2 linked regions of the Parashewanella spongiae genome follow. The protein of the gene in region 2 interacts with the protein of the main gene of each other region in a pairwise test. Links are inferred from orthologs where the notes say so. Each region holds a gene or a part of one and is shown on either strand. Other genes may lie near its edges.

The links.
Region 1: the proteins of E2I05_RS05810 (region 2) and def interact in binary tests that used the Escherichia coli proteins (3 or more experiments, as listed by UniProt). The link is inferred for Parashewanella spongiae from one-to-one orthologs.

The regions. Positions count from the first base shown.
Region 1 is NZ_CP037952.1:5,178,722-5,189,345, forward strand. What follows is about bases 2,591-5,313. They hold def (peptide deformylase), read left to right. Parts: upstream 2,591-3,557; coding sequence 3,558-4,070; downstream 4,071-5,313. Other genes in these bases: E2I05_RS20550 (LysM peptidoglycan-binding domain-containing protein), read right to left, coding at 2,591-3,365; fmt (methionyl-tRNA formyltransferase), read left to right, coding at 4,098-5,072; rsmB (16S rRNA (cytosine(967)-C(5))-methyltransferase RsmB), read left to right, coding at 5,073-5,313. Also shown: E2I05_RS20535 (hypothetical protein), read left to right, coding at 1-402; E2I05_RS20540 (DUF494 family protein), read right to left, coding at 671-1,144; DNA-processing protein DprA, read right to left, coding at 1,147-2,262; more of E2I05_RS20550, read right to left, coding at 2,259-2,590; more of rsmB, read left to right, coding at 5,314-6,356; Trk system potassium transporter TrkA, read left to right, coding at 6,409-7,818; E2I05_RS20575 (TrkH family potassium uptake protein), read left to right, coding at 7,973-9,415; E2I05_RS20580 (group II intron maturase-specific domain-containing protein), read right to left, coding at 9,649-10,053; E2I05_RS20585 (ISKra4 family transposase), read left to right, coding at 10,165-10,624. UniProt on the Escherichia coli protein: Removes the formyl group from the N-terminal Met of newly synthesized proteins. Requires at least a dipeptide for an efficient rate of reaction. N-terminal L-methionine is a prerequisite for activity but the enzyme has broad specificity at other positions.
Region 2 is NZ_CP037952.1:1,500,866-1,511,656, forward strand. The notes cover bases 5,945-8,834. They hold E2I05_RS05810 (aspartate-semialdehyde dehydrogenase), read left to right. Parts: upstream 5,945-6,826; coding sequence 6,827-7,843; downstream 7,844-8,834. Other genes in these bases: E2I05_RS05805 (4-phosphoerythronate dehydrogenase), read left to right, coding at 5,945-6,824; E2I05_RS05815 (FimV/HubP family polar landmark protein), read left to right, coding at 8,063-8,834. In the rest of the region: E2I05_RS05765 (YcjX family protein), read left to right, coding at 1-129; E2I05_RS05770 (TIGR01620 family protein), read left to right, coding at 122-1,177; E2I05_RS05775 (transposase), read left to right, coding at 1,456-1,728; E2I05_RS05780 (trans-sulfuration enzyme family protein), read left to right, coding at 1,887-3,065; E2I05_RS05785 (ComEA family DNA-binding protein), read left to right, coding at 3,152-3,466; E2I05_RS21965 (hypothetical protein), read left to right, coding at 4,021-4,188; E2I05_RS05795 (reverse transcriptase domain-containing protein), read left to right, coding at 4,236-4,829; E2I05_RS22455 (group II intron maturase-specific domain-containing protein), read left to right, coding at 4,952-5,119; E2I05_RS05800 (ComEA family DNA-binding protein), read left to right, coding at 5,418-5,606; more of E2I05_RS05805, read left to right, coding at 5,694-5,944; more of E2I05_RS05815, read left to right, coding at 8,835-10,678.

The sequences.
Region 1 (10,624 bases), 3.7 Mb from region 2 along the record:
GACAGCAGTGACGACCCATTACCTTTACAACTGAATCAGCCTAAAAGAAATATTAGTAACCCTTCAGGACACTCTCTTTACTTTAAATTTATAATTCCCGCCAATGAGGACGGTATCACCAATGGCTATGTGCTTTTTGCCTTACGACAAAATGTTTTTGGTGATGCCCAACTGTTTCTAAAAGAAGGCTCAGTTCCTAGTGAAACTGATTTTGATTGTAAAGGGAGAGTATTTGAAGATAGTTGGCAATACAAATCGCAGATTTGCGAATTTCATAATCAAGAAGGTGGCACTTACTGGGGATTAATTCACGCTGAGACCGATTATTCAAAAGGTTCTCTTTCTGCACAAACCATCATGGATTTTTCCCCTTTTAGTTTAAGAAAAACCACTGATAACTAATTAGTAAATAGACTGTCAAATCGAAGCAATGAATCACCTCGCTCCAGTGAAGGCGAGAAACGAAGTAACGACAAATTTGTATATCGGTAGTCTAGCGCCTTTTTATTGCTTAGTGAAAGTCGCTGGACACTATCCTACGCTGGTTGACAAAACACAAACCTTTTCTGTCAATTCGCCCAAAGGGGCGGGGAACTAAACCCGAAGTGATTACATATCAAGAAAGGAAGCCTTACGCTTCCTTTCTTATCCCGATTGCTCTATATCAACCTTATGAATGCAACCGTCCATCTGGTTGCTCAAACACTAGGTCTTCCATCTGCTCGTACGCAGATTTATGTCCCGGTGCATTAAACAATACCATCAGAATCACCCACTTAAGATCATCGAGTCCCAAACAACTATCATCCAACTCCATTACTCGGTCTATGACTATTTCTCTTGTTTCGACACTGAGCACTTTAATTTGCTCAAGAAACAATAAGAAACCTCGACTTTCAACATCCAGCTTGTCCATTTCCTTTTCAGTATAGATACGGAAAGAATGCTGATTATGATCACGAAGATACGGTACATCTTTATCTTGTAATTCACCCAGTCGTTCTAACCAATTTAACGCTTTGATTATTTCCGACTGATGGAAACCAGCACGAGTCAGCTCCTTAGTAAGATCGCCTTCATCAACGAGAAGCTCGGTCTCACCATGAACATAGTTTTCAAATAAATACATGAGGATATCAAACATGACTAACTCCTCTTAAGTCTGACGTAACCACCAGCAACTGAAGCAATTGAACCTTGTAATTCCAGCTCAAGTAACTGCTCCAACACCTGATCGATCGTATTTCCACTATGCTCGACTATGGCATCAATTGCCGTAGCCTCATAGCCTACACTAGCCAAGAGTGACGCAAATGGCAAATCACATTCTTGAGGTTCTTTGATATGGTGCTGCTTTTTCACTTCTTCAAGGTGATGATCAAAAATTAATGGAAGTTCTTCTAAAATATCTTCCACACAATCGACCAACTTCGCGCCTTGCTTAATGAGATCATGACATCCCTGACTTTGACTGCTCAATGTGCTGCCCGGTACCGCAAACACATCTCGGTTTTGCTCCATCGCTAATCGTGCTGTAATTAATGATCCACTTCGCCTACTTGCTTCAATGACCAAAGTCCCTAAACTTAGACCGCTGATAATGCGATTTCGTTTCGGAAAATTTCCTGCAAAAGGGCCAACATTCGGCCAGAATTCACTAACGACACAACCGGATTGTTGGATGTCTTGATATAAGGTGTTGTGCCGCTTAGGATAAACAATATCAACGCCTGTACCAGTAACCGCAATGGTTTTATTTCCTGATACACTGCGCGCGGCTAATGCGCCACTATGAGCCGCACCATCTATCCCTGCGGCCATACCGCTGCACACAATTACCCCATTTTCGACTAAGGATTGTGAAAGCTGATAACTGAGTTTTAGACCCGCTGGAGTTGCCGCGCGGCTACCAACGACAGCTAATGCAGGTAACATTAACGTATCGAGATTCCCTTTTACGAATAATAACGATGGTGGATCGGTGATTTGTTTGAGTAAGGGAGGATAAGTTGGATCGTCAATAGTTAGAATGACATGCTGTGGATCTGACTCAAGCCACGATAACGCTATATCAACTTTTTGAGGGTTAAGGCTGATTTTTTCAATCATTTGTGCCGATAACGGCAAATCTTCAGGACGACTCTCCAGCGCATGTCGAAGCTCTTGCAACGACATGCGTTGTAATAATTGTTGAATTCGAACCGGCCCAAGTCCAGATACAGCACAAACAACTAACCAATCAGCAAGTGATTGTTGGCTCACTCAATTTCTAATACCAATGAATCAGGAATCACTAACTTATCGCCAACTCGAACAGGACGTTCATTCAACATGATGAGCCCCATACTTTGATGATTAAAGGTTTTGAACACCAATATATTACCGCGATAAATATCTGGCATTTTCACTTGCCTATCGGCAAAGGTACTGCCTATCAGTTTGTCATACAAGCTGCGATCACTGGCTTGTACTGGCTTACCATCATTGTCGATAGCTATTTCTTCGCCATCGAGATAAAGCTCAAGTACTTGTCCCGCCTTCACACCAGCTTTGCTACCACGATCGAAATAGATCACATCTAAATGACCCGCTTCACGTTTTCCATCGGCAATGGCTAATACATGAGCCGGCTGTGATAACGTCGCAGCCGTTGGCATATAAAACGCTGACATTAACGCTTCATCTTCAATAGCCAGTACTTTATAACCAGCTTTCGTTTCACGTAAATTGCTGAGTAGCTCAACTTTTGAGACGTCACCACTTTCTACAACACGGCCGCTTGAAGCTAAAATCAGCTCACGATCATGACCTTCAATCTCTTCATCATCGATGTGAAAGATACGACCTTCTTCATACATCCCCAGTTTCTGCCCCATGGGTAATCGGGCATCAACGTATATGATATCGCCTGTTGTATGATGTCGAGATTCCCTTTCTCCGCCCATCACTTGAGGTTGTTGCTCAAGCCATAATTCATTTTCGACCCGATTTTGTAAAATGTAGGATTGGATAGAAGCCAAATCCACCATAGGTATCGCTGAATTTTTATTAATAACTCTTCCTTGAGGACTTCGACGCACCAATGGTTTTTTCACTAATCGAGGTTGGCCATTAATGAATACTAACGTCAGCATGTCACCGGGATAAATTAGATGTGGATTGGCGATTTGAGGGTTTGCTCCCCATAACCTTGGCCATTTCCATGGATCATCTAAAAAGTAAGCAGAAATATCCCACAGGGTGTCGCCTTTTTTAACTTCATAAGACTGGGGATGCCCTTCTTTCAGAGCTAAAGTATCAGCGAAAACACTGGTACTCAGCATCATTAAGATTAAATAAGTTAAACGTTTCATTAAACTGTCCATGTTGTCATTGCTCTTTGTATCAGCTTTTGCTGTCATTGGTTGCGACAAAAGATTAAAATTAAACTATCAATGTGACAATTTTTAACCTAAACATCAGTATAACGAACTGATTGTGATTTAACACACTTAGATTCAACAAACTGATTTTGATTTAATAAACTGATTTTGATTTAACAAACTTAGAGTAACTTTATGGCAATTTTAACCGTTTTACGTTTTCCAGATGAACGCTTGCGCACCGTAGCTCAACCTATCACTGATTTTGATGATGCACTGCAAACACAGATTGATGATATGTTCGAAACCATGTATCAAGAAAAAGGCATTGGTCTGGCCGCAACACAAGTCAATTTTCACAAACAACTTATTGTGATGGATTTGCAAGATGACGTAGAACGCCCAACTGTATTCATTAATCCAACAATTGTCACCAGCAGTGGCCACTTTGAAAACGAAGAAGGCTGCTTGTCGGTTCCAGGCATTTATGCCAAAGTGGAACGCGCTGAAAATGTCACCCTTAAAGCATTAGATCGTCATGGCAAAGAGTTTACCGTTGATGCTGACGAACTGTTTGCGATTTGCATTCAACATGAAATGGATCACTTAATTGGTAAATTATTTGTTGATTACTTGTCACCACTCAAGCGTGATCGTATAAAGAAAAAACTCGAAAAAGAAGCTCGTCAGGCTGCTAAAGAAGCTTAATTGTCGCCAGTATTCATAGGTACCATGTTGAAACTATTAAAGATTATATTTGCCGGTACTCCGGATTTCGCCGCTCGCCACCTTCAAGCTCTGTTGAACTCACATCATCAAGTGGTTGGGGTTTATAGCCAGCCTGATCGCCCAGCTGGTCGAGGGAAAAAACTCCAAGCCAGCCCAGTGAAACAGCTTGCCGTGCAACATGATATTGCCGTATTCCAGCCCGCCAGTTTGAAAAAAGAAGAAGCTCAGCAAGAGTTAGCACAATTAGATGCTGATCTTATGGTTGTGGTCGCTTATGGGTTAATTTTACCTCAAATCGTACTGGACACACCTAAATTGGGCTGCATTAATGTTCATGGTTCGATTTTACCTCGCTGGCGAGGTGCGGCTCCGATTCAACGTGCAATTTGGGCCGGAGATGCCGCCACAGGTGTGACCATCATGCAAATGGATTTAGGACTAGATACCGGTGACATGTTGCTGAAAACTCATCTTGAAATCCAACCTGAAGATACGTCAGCCAGCTTATATGAAAAACTGGCAGAGCAAGGTCCTGACGCGTTAATTGAAGCTGTCGACGGTTTATCAGCCGGTACACTAACCGCCGAGAAGCAAGATGACACATTAGCCAATTACGCGGCCAAGCTTTCTAAAGAAGAAGCCGAAATCGATTGGAATAAGAGCGCCAAGCAATTATGGCAAGAAGTGCGCGCCTTTAATCCTTGGCCAATCAGTCATTTTAAACACCAGCAACAAACCATTAAAATCTGGCAAGCTGAAGTATTGTCGACAAGGGTAGAGCAAACTCCCGGCACCATTATTTCTGCCAATAAAAACGGCATTGACGTGGCAACCAGTGACGGAGTAATTCGACTTTTATCTTTGCAACTACCCGGTAAAAAACCTTTTTCTTGCGCTGACATGCTCAATGGTCGTGCCGACTGGTTTATTCCCGGTACTTTACTACAAAGTAAATTAGCAAGCCCAGATGAGACCGCATAAATGAATGTCAGAGCCTTAGCGGCTAAAGCCGTTTTTTCCGTACTTGAGCAAGGTATTTCGTTATCTGTCGCATTGCCAAAACAGCAACAACACTTGACCAGCGCCAAAGACAAAGCTCTATTGGCCGAGCTTTGTTATGGCATCATGCGCCGTTTGGTACAAATTGATAAACGTGTCAGTGATTGCTTAAGTAAACCGTTTAAAGGCAAGCTACGCATCATTCACCAAGTGCTATTAGTTGGGTGCTATCAACTGTATTTTACTCGAATTCCTGCTCATGCTGTGATTGCTGAAACCGCTGAAGCGTGCCGCCAACTTAAATTTGAAGGCATGGTAAAAGTTGTGAACGGTGTATTGCGTAATATTCAACGCGCCCAAACCGACTTAAGTTGCGAAAACCCAGTACTTGAATTCAATACGCCAAAATGGCTCATCAAACGCCTGCAAGATGCCTATCCAGAACATTGGCAACAAGTGATTGAAAACAGTCACCAGCGCCCTCCTATGTGGCTGCGCAACAACGCCTTGGCCCAAAGCCGTAAACAATATTTATCTGAGTTACATGGAATTGACATTGAAGCGACGGCTGGAGCCAGCAGCGACTCAATTTTATTGGCTAAAGCTAAAGATGTTTCCCAACTGCCTGGTTTTGATAATGGCGCCGTATCTGTGCAAGATGCTGCGGCTCAATGGGCTGCACACTTGCTAGCACCACAAAATGGTGAATTGATCCTCGATGCTTGTGCCGCTCCTGGAGGTAAAAGCTGTCATATTCTTGAAGTTGCACCACAAGCTCACCTTGTCGCTGTTGATTTTGATGCCAAACGATTAGAGCGAGTAGAACAAAATTTACAGCGTTTAAACCATAGCGCGCAAGTTGTGCACGGTGATGCAGCAAATATTGACTCATGGTGGCAAGGCAAGCAATTTGATCGCATACTGCTTGATGCTCCTTGCTCGGCAACCGGAGTGATCCGCAGGCATCCTGACATTAAGTGGTTAAGAAAGTCGAAAGACATTGATGAATTAGCTGAACTACAAAGACAAATTCTCGATCACTGCTGGCAATGGTTAACACCGGGAGGTACGCTATTGTATGCGACTTGCTCTATCTTACCTGACGAAAATCAACGACAGATAGAAGCATTTTTAGCACGAACCGACAACGCTGTGCTTGAGCCCATTGACCAACAACCTGACAGCAATAGCATCGGTTGGCAGATCACGCCAGATCAAGACGATATGGATGGCTTTTATTACGCTAAGTTACATAAAAAACGATAAAGATCAAATAATAAGGATAAGGGCAAAGGATGTTGCTCTAACAAGGTAGGCAATGAAAATTATCATATTGGGTGCAGGCCAAGTTGGCGGTACGCTGGCTGAAAACCTCGTCGGTGAAAATAATGACATTACATTAATCGATAATGACAAAGTAAGACTTCGTTCCTTACAGGATAAATTCGATTTACGTGTGGTTATTGGACATGGTGCGCATCCCGATGTGCTAAAACAAGCTGGCGCTGAAGACGCTGACATGCTGATTGCGGTTACCAACAGTGATGAATGCAATATGTCCGCCTGTCAAATTGCTTATACACTTTATGGCACCCCTACAAAAATTGCTCGAATACGATCTGAGCAATATCTAAACCTTAAAAACAAGTTGTTTATCAACAGTGAGCTCAAAAGCTCTGACAATCGCCTTCGCGGTGGCTTTGTGATTGATGAGCTCATTGCACCTGAGCAGTTAGTCACGTCATACATTCACCGGTTGGTTGAGTATCCCGGCGCTTTGCAAGTGCTGGAATTTGCAGAAGGACGATTAAGCCTAGTGGCCATTAAAGCCTATTACGGCGGTCCATTAGTAGGCAATGCCTTAGCTGCATTACGTGAACATATGCCCAATATCGACACGCGTGTGGCGGCTATTTTCAGGCAAGGCCGTGCCATTATGCCTCAAGGTACCACCATCATCGAAGCCGATGATGAAGTGTTCTTTGTCGCTGATAGTCGTCATGTGCGCGCGGTAATGAGTGAAATGCAAAAACTGGACAACTCATATCGCAATATCATGATTGCTGGCGGTGGAAACATCGGGTTGGGCTTAGCTAAAAAATTGGAACCCAATCATTCTGTCAAACTGTTAGAAGCAAAACCCGAGCGAGCCGAAGCGCTTTCTGAGCGATTAGAAAACACGACTGTTTTTTGTGGTGATGCCGCAGATCAAGAGTTACTACAAGAAGAGCATATCGATCAAACCGATGTATTTATCGCCGTCACCAATGATGATGAAGCCAACATCATGTCAGCACTATTAGCCAAGCGCATGGGTGCTAAAAAAGTCATGGTATTAATCCAACGCGAGGCTTATGTCGACATCGTTCAAGAAGCCAGTATCGACATTGCCATTTCTCCACAACAGGCGACCATTTCAGCTTTACTGACTCATATTCGCCAAGGGGATATTTGTAACGTTTACTCACTACGTCGAGGCGCGGCTGAAGCTATCGAAGCCATTGCTCATGGCGATCCGAGCACGTCTAAAGTGGTCGGTAAGCGAATTTGTGATATCAAACTTCCGCCGAGCACAACCATTGGTGCCATTGTTCGCGAGCAGGAAGTACTGATGGCTCATGATAAAACCATTATTGAACAAGGCGATCATGTCATTCTATTCTTAGTGAACAAGAAATTCATTGGCGAAGTCGAAAAACTGTTCCAACCCAGTGCATTTTTCTTTTAACGCAGAAAGTGATGTATTCAACAGTATTTCATCGTCCAATAATCTAAAGTAAAACTTGTCAATTGCCACTTTTATACTTAACTAAATTGTGTAGAAGTGGTAGTCCTGTTTCCTTTGTGTATAACCATCCGTACGTTAGGAAGGTTTCTTATCCATGATTAATGTTCGTCCTGTTATTTTTACTCTTGGCACATTCTTATCCATGATGGCTGGATTTATGCTGATCCCTCTAGGCTTCGCATTGGTTTATGGTGAAGACACCAGCCTCGCTTTCCTCATCTCGGCGGTTATTACGGGACTTTTTGCCAGTTTTTGTCTACATCAGGGTCACCAATCGTCACTCAATCTGAATATCCGTGAGATGTTTTTGCTGACAAGCTTTACTTGGTTTGTTGTCAGCTTATTTGCCGCCTTTCCCTTTACCTTTTATCACGGTATTGGCTATAGCGATGCCTTTTTTGAGACCATGTCAGGGATCACTACTACAGGCTCTACCGTACTGTCTGGGTTAGATGAGATGGATCACAGCATTTTGATCTGGCGCTCATTATTGCAATGGCTTGGGGGTATTGGTTTTATTGTCATGGCCGTCGCGATATTACCATTTCTCAATGTCGGTGGTATGCGTTTATTTCGAACTGAATCGTCGGATTGGAGTGACAAAGCCATTCCTCGTACGCAAAACATGGCGAAAAACTTGTTTTTCATTTATATCCTGCTCACTATCGCCTGTACTGTCGCCTATCATCAAGCTTACATGAACTGGTTTGATGCCATTAACCACGCCATGACCACAATTTCAACAGGCGGCTATTCAACCTCTGATAAGTCGATGGCCGGATTTTCTAATCTCGCACACTGGGTCGCTGTCGTGTTTATGACCGCAGGCGGGTTACCGCTTATTTTGTTTGTACAATGCATCAGCCAAAGCAGCTTTAAAGTTTGGAATGATGCCCAAGTTAAAGGCTTTCTAAAATTTATATTTCTCGTGTCAGTAAGTTTAGCGCTATGGTTTTGGTACACACACGATATATTACCAATTGACGCCTTAAGACTGGCGAGTTTTAACGTGATTTCAGTCGTTACCACCACAGGTTATGGCCTTACTGATTACGGTGCTTGGGGCGGCTTAGCCAATATCGCTTTTTTGTTTTTGATGTTTGTAGGCAGTTGCTCAGGCTCCACCTCAGGAGGAATTAAAATTTTTCGCTTTCAAATTGCAATGGCCATCACCCGCGAACAACTCAAATTACAGATCCATCCCAATGGCATATTTTCAGAACGTTACAACAATCGGATCATTTCTGACGATATTGTCCGCTCCCTAGTGACCTTTATTCTTCTCTACATCGCAGTTATCGTGCTGCTGTCAGTTGTATTAGTACTAACAGGATTAGATTCTCAGACCAGTTTTACAGGTGCCATTACAGCGGTAAGTAACGTTGGACCGGGGCTCGGTCCAGTAGTCGGACCTTCTGGTAACTTTTCTGGCTTATCGGACATCGCCAAGTGGGCGATGGCTATCGGTATGTTACTTGGACGATTAGAAATCTTGACCGTTGCAGTATTACTCCACCCTAAATTTTGGAAGTATTAGAGGAAAGTAAATTACTTACCTTGAATGTACTAAGTGTTGGAGCTTAATACAAAACATTAACCTAGGGGCTGTTTATCTTTCACGATTAAATTTTGTGCTATTTAAGCGTTTATGTAGAGTAGGCTACTGGCTTCGCTATCGCTTATCCAGCAGCCCCTCTTCGATTCCGTGCATGAGGTTTTCCCTCACACGGCTCTGTTGTTACACTTCTCTCAGCCCCTTCACTTTGCTTATCATCTTGTCGTGGGTAAATACTCAAGACCAGCTTGGCGTAATTTTTCGTAAGCACCTCGTGATAGATACTTGCTTCGACGTTGACTTAAGCGACGATGCCATCGATAGAACCGGTTTACTACAAATCCATTTATTCTGAAAAATACACCTCTGGGATAACCTATCCCACCAAAATAGTGTTTCCATCCCCTCAGAACTTGATTAACCTTATTTATCAGTACGCCAAGTGTATTTGAGGTTCGGTGTTTCACTATGTCTCTGATTTTATTTTTCAGCTTTGTTTGGCTCTTCTTAGACGCCTGTATCTTGATGTAACTGGTGCCTTTGATGAGGCCTGTGATCCGTTGAAAGTTAAAACCGAGGAAATCAAACGGGTGTAGATCTTTTAGATCGACGAAAAGCATGAAAAGATCATTAATTATCAATTGGATGGGTTTAATAAATGGTGCGAAAGGAGCAATTTTATAGTACTTATCAGTTTCCACACACAACAAGTATATAAAAAGGCTCCTTTCATGAAACTAGCATACTCAAACTCACTCGAATTTTCATTCTTTTCTGAAGCCAAATTGAAATTTGAGCGTATTATTTCGCACCTCGAAGACAAACAAGTTAAGCAAGAGAGCCATGGAGAAGTTGAAGCCTATATCGATACCGAAGGAACTGAGTTGTTGCGGTGTTTATTGCAGGGTTTCTTAGATATCAAAACCGCTGAAGAGCCCCGTCAGCAAGTTTGTTCCAACCGTGACATTGCATTGAATTATTTGAAAAATAACTGCAAACGAAACTTAGAAAGTTTATTTGGTACCGTAACGATGCATCGAAAAGGTTACAGTCAACGTCGGTGTGATAGCGTGTTTCCAATGGATGGTGAGCTGAATCTTTCGAAAGATAAATACTCTGATGGTGTACGCCTAAGACTCGCTACAGAAGCAGTCAAAGGCTCATATGATGATGCAGTAAGCTCAATAGATA
Region 2 (10,791 bases):
CAGCAACAAGGCTTTCAATTTTTAAGTTTTGCACCACCCAAAGCACTAGAGGGTGAAGTGCAACCTGAACTTGAACACATTAGGCTCGACCACTTACTGCAGTATTTGCTAGGAGATAAGCTTGAATAATCTAGATGATATGACAGACAAATTGCAAGGGGCTCGCGAGTTTAAAGATGTAAAATATGATGACATAGAGAGTAATGAGCAACCACTTAAATTTGCCCAAGACTTTAGTGATGAAAAATTTAGCGAGTCCCAACTTGATAAAATATTTTCAGTTCCTAATGCAACATCAGATTTGGTATCTGGCAGCAAAATTCGAAAGATAGAGTCTTTGTCTTGGCTTGCAAAAAGCGCTCTTGTTGCTCTGGTGGTGCTGTTGTTGACTGAAGTGGGGACAACTTTGGTTGATGCTTGGATTCAAAGTCCAATACTTTTTGCCGTATATTCAAGTGCAATTGGCGTAATCAGTGCGTGGGCTTCTTTGGGCATTTTTCGAGAGTTTAATAAATTAAGACAACTCAAAAATATTGAAAATCAACGTCGGGTTGCTGAACGCATATCTAAAAGTATGCAAGTAGGAGAGGCTGATAAAGTCATTGCTTCTATTGATTTAAAAAATGTAGAAAGTATGACGCTTCAGCGATTTCAAGATTCATTATCATTAGAGCTTAATGATGCCGAAAAATTACACCTTTTCGATGAAATTATCTTGAAAGAGCAAGACGAAAAAGCGAAAAAAATAGTTCACAAATACGCAGCAGAATCAGCACTATTACTTGCAGTGAGCCCCTTTGCAATGTTGGATATGGCGTTAGTATTGTTGAGAAACCAGCGAATGCTTACTGAGTTGGCTCAATGTTATGGCATTGATTTAGGGTATGCGAGTCGAGTTAAATTGATAAAAGGTATTATTGGTAATGTGTTATTTGCAGGAAGTGCTGAGCTACTTACTGATATAGGCAGTCAGCTGTTGTCTTTAGAGTTAACAGGAAGATTATCAGCAAAACTAGGGCAAGGACTTGCGGGAGGGCTATTGACTGCAAGATTAGGTTATCAGGCGATGAGTTTATGCCGACCAATTTCATTTTCGGCAGATAACAAGCCTAAGTTATCAGGCATTCATAAGTCGCTATTATTAGAGTTAAAGATCTTATCTAATGAATTGAAATAATTGAATAAAAGCTTGCGTGCGTAACATATTTTTTACATAAATAAAAATTTAATTTGAATATGAACTACTCCATTTTGTGATTTGAACGGTAAGTTAGTTCCTCAGCTTTTAACTGTTTATTTTAATAAGCAGTGCTCAAAGGATTGATAACAGTTTTTTTATTGAAAAATTAAAACCACGTCCTGTGGGCGTGGTAATCAGCGGCAGGCTATGCCTGTAGCATCTACCCATGTTAAGACTTTTCTCGTTGTCCCCACAACAGAGAAAGGATCTATAACATGAGTAGATTTGAAAAATTATCGCACGTTTTATGGCATTGCCAATATCACATTGTTTGGGTTCCCAAGTATCGATTTAGAATACTAAAGGGCAGAACAGCAATAAGGATATTTAAACAGTTCCCACATATACGGAAAAAGCCATATTGGGGCAATCATTTTTGGGCTAAAGGGTATTGTGTTGATACAGTAGGCATAGACGCAGAAATGATAAGAAAGTATGTCAAATATCAGGAAAAGCTTGAAAAGCGACAAGAAAGATTTGATTTTTAATTCGTAAGTATCGGGGACAACAGCTTGCCTTCTAAGAGGGCAAGCACCAGCCCCCTTATAGGGGGCAAAAAGCAAAGCCACCTTCTAAGAAGGTGGATTCTTTAACTCAGAAACCAAATGATTAAACCAATAATTTCTGAATGACTATTGGGGGAAGTATGCAATCAAAATGGAATATCGCAACAAAAGCAATCCACGCAGGACGTAATAAAACAACTCATGGCGATTTAGTCTCTCCATTACATCAAAGTGCGACATTTGCATTCGACTCAGTGGAACAAGGTGGGGCTCGATTCAGCGGTGATGAATCAGGTTATATTTATACTCGTTTAGGTAACCCTACCACGACAGAGTTAGAACTTAAAATGGCTGAGCTTGAAGGAGCTGAGTCAGCTGCTGCAACAGCATCTGGTATGGCTGCTGTTTCTGCTGCATTACTAGCAAACTTGCAAGTGGGCGATCACTTAATCGCTTCTCGCACAGTTTACGGATGCAGTTTTGCATTAATGACTCATCAGTTTGCAAGATTCGGTATTGAAGTGAGCTTAGTGGACTTCGCCGACATGAGAACTGTGGAAGCAGCCATTAGACCAAACACTAAAGTTGTGTATTGCGAAACGCCAGTTAATCCTCATCTTGAGGTTTTTGATTTAAAAGAGTTGACTAGAATTTCTCGAGAATATGAGCTTGTTTCTATCGTTGATAACACCTTTATGACTCCATTATTGCAACGCCCTCTAGATCTTGGCATTGATATGGTCATACACAGTGCGACAAAATATCTTAATGGCCATGGTGATGTAATAGCAGGGATTGTTTGTGGCAAAAATGAGATCATGAACAAGGTGAAGTATGAAATTTTAAAAGATATTGGTGGGGTGATTTCACCTCATGATGCGTGGTTAATTTTACGCGGTTTAAAAACGTTGGATGTAAGAATTCAACGTCATTGTGACAGTGCGGAAAAAGTGGCTGAATTCTTAGAAGGACACTCGAAAGTCGCTAAAGTTTATTATCCAGGCTTATTATCGCATCAAGGCTACCCGTTTCTTGGTAACCAAATGTCCCGTAGCGGCGGTGTCATTGCATTTGAATTGAATGACAATTTTGCAAATACGGTTAAGTTTGTTAATCAACTTGAACTATTTACCATTGCAGTAAGCTTAGGCGATGCTGAATCGCTGATTCAACATCCAGCCTCTATGACGCATTCTCCGTATACCACTGAGGCAAGATTAGAATCAGGTATTACCGATAACCTGATCCGTATATCCGTTGGACTTGAAGCGGTAGAAGATATTATTAACGATTTAAGAATTGGTTTGGAAAAGCTTTAAAAAACTGGTTGATTTTTACTCAGATCTAGGTAGTTTATGTTCTTGATACATAGTAAATCAATAGTTTTTTAACAAGGAGATAGCCGATGAAAGGATTTATTCAGGCTTCATTGATTGCGCTAGCTGTTTTATCTGCACCTGCTTATGCAGGAGATAAAGAAGCGAAACATGAAGCAAAAGCTGCAGTGTCTAAAAAGGCAGAAAAATTAGCCGTTATTAACATTAATACCGCTGATGTTAACCAACTTCAATTACTGAAAGGTATTGGAGCTTCTAAAGCTTTAGCTATTATTGAACACCGAGAGAAAAATGGTAAATTTAAGTCTTTCGATGATTTGCTTAAAGTCAAAGGCATAGGCAGTAAGTTTGTCGCTAAAAATAAATCTACGATAGCTTTTTAAATATAAGTACCTGTCGATAAGTTCTTTGATAATTATTGTGTTCAGGTTTAGTGCTATACAAGACGCAATGTAGGGCGCATAGCCGTAGCTATGTAACCGAAGTTGCAACACCGTAGAGTGCTGAAACTGGGCACTAGAAAATCTTAAGAAACTTATGGTCAGGTACTTATGTATCGTGTACAAGGCGGAAATATATTCCGCCTTTTTTGTTTCCCCAGCGAAGCTGGCAAACCCGAGAGGCAGAAAGAAGCCTGTATCACCCAGACTGAGGGGAAGATAATCCGAATGGCAAGGGCGTTGCGGGCTAACGGCAAGGTCTGAAGGAAGCCATAGGAAGTTAGAGGTACACAGCGAAAGCGAACCTGATTCGGCATGATAGGGAGGTAAGCGTGCGAAATAGCGCAACGTCATATACTCAGTCAGCTTTATCATGTGCTTGAGGGTGGGATTTCTAACAGGGAGCGAGTGCAGTAACTGGGGAAGCCTGACACCTTATCTGGGATAGTCCAGAAGCTTTTATACAAGAGGAAACTCAAGGTAGAAGTTGGTGCGAGGTGGCCGATGAGCCCGTAGTAGTGAGTAAAATCCAGCCGATGAAAGCCAGTAATGGTGTGGAGGGCAAAACTGGATTGACCAATGACGTAGTTTATTGGCGGCATCAACAGCCAAAAGCCAAAAGCCTTGATGTTGGCGAAGGGGTGAAGCTTAATTTAAGTTTGTGATGGACAGGATTTTTTTTTCACAGATACAGAAAATCACAAAAAGATGAGTGAGGCATTTCCGACCTTCAGCCGTCAAACGGGTAGAAATCTCGAAAGATGATGGTGGAGTGAGAAAGCTTGGGATACCAACAGTTCGAGACCGAATCGTACAACAATGCCTAAACGATATACTAAGTCCGATATTTGAAGAGCAGTTCCATCCATCAAGCTATGGATATCGACCACACAGAAGCGGCCATGATGCCATAAACAAAGCCACGATGTTTATCCGTCAATATGACTTAAAACATGTGGTGGATATGGATTTATCCAAATGTTTTGACTTACTCGACCAAGAGCTAATCTTAACGAGCATAAGCAGAAGGGTAAAAGATGGCAGTATCTTAAGGTTGATAAAACAGTTCCTTGAAAGCGGTGTTATCGTAGGAGGCAACTGGCAAGCAACAGTAACAGGAGGTCCACAAGGTGGCGTTATCAGTCCACTGATAGCGAATATCTACCTTGATGCCTTTGACCAAGAGATGAAACGTAGAAATCATCGATTGGTCAGATACGCAGATGATATCCTGATATTATGTCGCAGTCGCAAAGGTGCAGATAATGCACTGAAGCAAGCGACAAAGCTACTCGAAAAGACTTAAAGCTGACAGTAAATCGAAGTAAAACTCCTATCACGCATAGTGATGATGGGGTAAAGTTTCTCGGAGTAGAGATTGGCAGTAACTATACGACAATCCAAGCCAAGAAACTGAAAAGCTTCAAAGTGCAGCTTAAAGCTCTCACTAAACGCAACGGTGGTAAGCCATTACAACGGGTGATAAAAGAGTTAAACCCGAAACTAAGAGGTTTTAGCCAATATTTTCGAATAGCGAATGCGAGCATAGAGTTCAAGAAGCTAGCCGCATGGTTAAGGCTATACAATCTTGAATAAGTGCGAACGGGCTATGTGCTCAGTACAAAGTAATTGAATAAAATTAAGCAGGAGCCGTATACGAGACCCGTACGTACGGTTCTGTGAGAGGGATGGGGCACTAAGGGAACTAGCGATTTAGAAAGTACCAATCAATATTTTAAAATTTTTTTGTCATACCAGCAAAGGCTGATATCCAGTGACTTTTATAGAAAAGCTTAAAGGCACTAGACTCCAGCCTGCGCTGGAGTGACGAGGATTCATCGGTACACTTTCTTCCGCAGCGTCCCTAACGCCTCACCCTACTCGATGTGCTCAAGTGATTAATAACAATGCTGCAAATGTTATTCAGTTGCAAAGTTTGGTTGTGATTGATGCAGGAAAAGAGAATAACATTGTAATGCAGCGAAGTATTATTGGTCAATTAACTGCCTTGAGGCAACTTTCATCGGTAGAAGGAATAGATGGAAAGCTGTTGGAACTTAATTTACAGTATTTTTCACTGTAATCATTTTCAATTTATAGAGATGAAGCAATCATACTCACCTTACATTTCATGTTAAAATCTTCCTAATTGCTCTCAAAACACATTCAGATGAAAATATTAGCCGATGAAAACATGCCATATGCCGAAGACTTGTTTAGAGAATTCGGCGAAGTTGAGTTAGTTGATGGCCGCTCTATCACAGCGTCACAAACTGCAGATGCAGATATCTTATTGGTAAGATCTGTGACCAAAGTTAATCAACAATTATTAGCCAATAGCAACAAGCTAAAGTTTGTAGGCACTGCGACGATTGGAACCGATCATGTGGATATTGATTATCTCTTATCAAAAAATATCGCCTTTTCGAGTGCGCCAGGCTGTAATGCGATAGCCGTTGGTGAGTTCGCGTTTATTGCAATGTTAGAATTGGCCAAGCGGTTTTCTTCTCCATTAAAAGAGAAAACGGTAGGCATTGTGGGTGCGGGTAATACAGGGGCCGCCGTTGCTCGTTGCTTAACGGCTTATGGGGTTAAAGTTTTGTTGTGTGATCCGATAAAAGAAGCAGAAGGGGACTCTCGAAGTTTTTGCAGTCTGGATGACATACTAGCAAGGTGTGATGTGATCAGTTTACACGTGCCATTAACTCAAAATGGTGAGTTTAAAACTTGCTACTTATTTGATGAACTACGTTTAAATGCATTGAAAAAAAATGCTTGGCTATTAAATTGTTGTCGTGGAGAAGTTATCGATAACAATGCCTTGATAAAAGTTAAACAGACACGTCCTGATTTAAAATTGGTATTAGATGTATGGGAAGGCGAGCCATTTCCAATGTCAGAGCTTATCCCATTAGCTGAACTCGCCACGCCTCATATTGCAGGTTATAGCATGGAAGGCAAGGCTAGAGGTACCCTCATGCTATATCAAAAAGTGTGCGAGCTACTTAATAGACCATCGAGCAAGTCAATAACTTCATTATTACCAGAGTTTATGGTTTCAAATTTAACCGTTAATACATCAATTTCTGAAAGTGAATTATTACGCATAATTAGGCTGGTATATGATGTTCGAGATGATGATCAAAAGTTTCGCTCAATAGATTTTGTTAATGGTGGTTTTGATCAAATGAGAAAAAGTCATCGACATCGTCGAGAATTCAGTGCACTCATAATTGAAAGTTGTATACAATCTAATGTAAGTTGGATTAATGAATTAGGTTTTACAGGAGCAAAAGGTTAGCTATGTCACAACAATATAACGTTGTCGTACTTGGTGCGTCGGGGAATGTGGGTCAAACAATCATAGAAATTCTTGAAGAAAGAGAATTTCCAGTCGCAAATTTATACCCACTAGCTAGCCATAAAAGTGCCGGTGAAACATTAGAGTTTAATAATGACACTGTAACGATCATAGATGTTGAAACGTTTGATTGGTCTCAAGCTCAAATTGCGTTCTTTTCAGCTGGTGGAGACATTTCAGCAAAGTGGGCACCTATTGCCGCTGAAGCAGGGTGTGTTGTTATCGATAATACTTCACATTTTCGCTACGACATAGATGTGCCATTAGTCATTCCAGAGGTTAATCCAGAAGCCATCGCTGATTTCCGTAATCGTAATATTATTGCCAATCCAAATTGTTCAACAATTCAAATGTTGGTTGCGTTAAAACCAATTTATGATGCTTTTGGGATTGATCGTATAAATGTGGCTACTTACCAATCCGTATCAGGATCAGGAAAAAAAGCGATAGAAGAGCTCGCGCAACAATGTGCGAAACTCTTGCAAGGACTTCCGTCTGAGTCTGAAGTCTACTCAAAGCAAATTGCGTTTAATGTGCTTCCTCATATCGACGTATTTACAGAAAATGGCTTTACTAAAGAAGAAATGAAAATGGTGTGGGAAACTCAAAAAATATTGGGTGACACTAGTGTTACGGTAAATCCAACGGCTGTTCGTGTGCCTGTTTTTCACGGACATTCGGAAGCTATTCATCTAGAGACTCGTCAACCGGTTGAACCTGAAGATATTAAAGCCGTCTTGCATAATGCAGAGGGAATTGAACTTTTTGACAATGACGAAGATTACCCTACAGCAGTCACTGATGCAGCAGGAACGGATCCTGTTTACGTTGGGCGTATTCGTAATGATTTATCTCACCCTAACGGCATTAATATGTGGGTAGTGTCAGATAATATTCGCAAAGGCGCAGCCTTAAACAGTATTCAAATTGCTGAAATACTTATCAGAGATTATTATTAGTTTACAATTTACGCTCTATTGCAAATATATATGCGATATAAAGCTTGTCATTGGACAGGCTTTTTTTTGAGCCGAAAATAACAGTTTTTTACACTTGAATAAGTTTTGCTATATATAGCAGCATTATGCTTTCTAGTTTATAGTAAACTAAACAAATACAAACGCCTAGTAGAGTCAGCTTGCATTTATTGTGATGCAGCGCTAGAAAGGGAATGGTTAATGAATTTTCGCACGTCAAATATTATTGGTACTTTAGTTCTAGCATTTATAGCTTCCTTCGGTGGTTTTCAGTCTTTTCCAGTTAATTCTGAGACGTTAAAAATCACAGGCCCTGAGGGAGAAACGCATTCAGCTAATCGTCAATATGGTCCAACAACAAAGTCGGATACATTTTGGGGTATTGCACAGCGAGTTCGTCCAGAGAGAAGAGTCAGCGTTTACCAAGTTATGGCAGCGATATACGATGCTAACCCTCACGCATTTACGACCCCAAATTACAATAGCCTCGAAGTTGGAATGATTCTCCTCATTCCTCCTACAGACTCTATGTTGGCAATACCTAAAGACCTTGCAAAATATCGTGCGCAAAATAATGATCGCAACTGGCAAAAACGCAGTGTGAAAAACGAACTAGTACGCAAAGAAAGCAAGCAACAGGAACAAATAAATACTGAAATAAAAAAAGTTGAGCAAGAACCTAATAATCAGAAAAAAATTGATGAATTATTAGGCCTGTTGGAATTAGAAAAAAGTCAAACGATGACATTAACCGATGATCTTGGGCGTACTCAAGATGAATTAAGAACGGCTCAAGATGATTTGTTAACACTAAAAGCAAAGTTGAACGAATTGAATGATCGTATCGCCGCTTTGGATGATTCATTACTCGAAACACGCCAACAAAATGCCGCTTTAAAAGCAGAAAATAAAGCATTAGAAGATGCCGCAACGTTAAAGCAAATAGAAAAGCCAACAAATATATGGCGCTCGTTACTTGATAATCCGTTACTTCTTGTCTCTGCTGCGGTATTACCAGCTTTACTTCTGATTGGTTTGATTGTCTTATTCATCCGCCGTAGACAGAGTAACTCCCAAGAAAGTGCGTTGACAACAGAGTCAAAAGACACAGCTTCCGCTGATAATGATATTTTGCCACAAGATGTCGATCTAGAAGCTGAAACTGAATTAGAAGCTGTTGAAGATAACTTAGAAGAACTCGCCGTTTATTTGGATGAAGAATCTGAAAACTCGGAACCCGTAGTTGAATTAGACGATAGCATTGTTGAAGAAGTCGCTGAGAAGCATGATTCAGATGCGAATCTAGATGACCTGTGGTCAGAAGCGCTGGATGAACAAATTGAAGGTAAAGAAATTAGTTCAGATGTTGAAGAGTTGCTTAATAAACTTGATGACATGGGAGAAGACGTTGAACCCAATGAGTCTCAAGTAGAAAAAGAGTTAAGTGATTCAGAAAATATCGATGCAATGCCTGAAAATCAAGATATTGATGATGTTGCAGAAGAGACTGAACCTGTAAATGATACAAGCTCAACAGACGACATAGATCTTGAAACAATGTTGGATGATGCAGAGAGTGAAGGTGCAGCAGCTCCCGAAAAAGAAGAATTAGAAAATTTAGATGATGATGAATTATTGAAATCATTTTCGATAGACACACTTGATAATGACGATAGCGACGTCGTTAATACAGACAATAACATTGATATAGACTTGAACGATTCTATTGATTTTGATATTGAGCCAGAAGTCGATGAAAGCACAACTGAAGTAACAGAAACAGAAGTTGAAGCTTCATTAGAAAATGTGGATAACAGTATCGAATTTGATTTGCCCGTTGAAAATAACGAAGAAATGATGGAAGAAGTGAGTAATGCTGCTTCTGAACCTGTTACAGCCAATCTAAATAGTGATCTTTTGGAAGAAGAATCTTCATCAGATGATTTGGACGTCATGCTTGATCCCATTGAGCCAGATGAATCAAAAGAAGAAGTAGAGCAACAAGGACAAATAGCTCAGGCCGCAGCCAAAGAGCTAACAAACGAATTTGGTGAAGAACTTGATGAGCTAGATGCGCTAATGGCTGAATTTGGCGTTTCTCCAGAGGCTGAAGAACAAACTGAAAACCAAACCGAGGCAGCTACTGTTTCAGCTGAAAAAGAACCTGAAATTGCAGCGGAGACTATTTCTAAAAATAAAGTTGAACCAGATATTATAGAAGCAGAGCCTTTTAGTTCAGAAGATGAAACGAGCTTAGAAGATAATGTAGATGATTTAAGTGAATTTGAGTCAACTATCCAAGATCCGATTACTGATGATGAATTACTGGCTTCTTTTGCAAAGATTGATAGTGAGATAGAAGAAACAGAAACCATGCTTGAAAATGACTTTTCATTTGAAGGTGATAATATGACTGTTAATGAAGCATTAGCGGTTTTAGAGGATGAAACACCTGAAAAAGAGGAATCGTCTTCAGTAACTGACAGTGACCTTAGTCAATTTCAAAAAGAGAATGGTTTTATCGATATTGATAAATTGTTAAATGAAGCGACCGAATCTTCCGATGAGATTGATCAATATAAAGAGATTAATGTTGATTTAGGTGTTGGTGACGAAAATGAAAACCTACTCGAAAATGCCTCAATGATTGATGTTGACGACGCAGAGAACACGGTAAATGCAAAGCTTGATTTAGCTCGCGCTTATATCGAAATTGACGATAATTCCAGTGCAAAAGCCTTACTTGGAGAAATACAAATAGAAGGTAATGAAAGACAAAAAAAAGAAGCGATGAATTTATTGGATAGCATCGAATAAATCATAACTGTTAAAAGCTTTAATGAGTTGAACGGTGACACAATTGAGTGCTGCCGTTTTTGTTGATAAATTGAACCGTTACTTAACAAGTGAACGTTAGATCTGACAAGAGC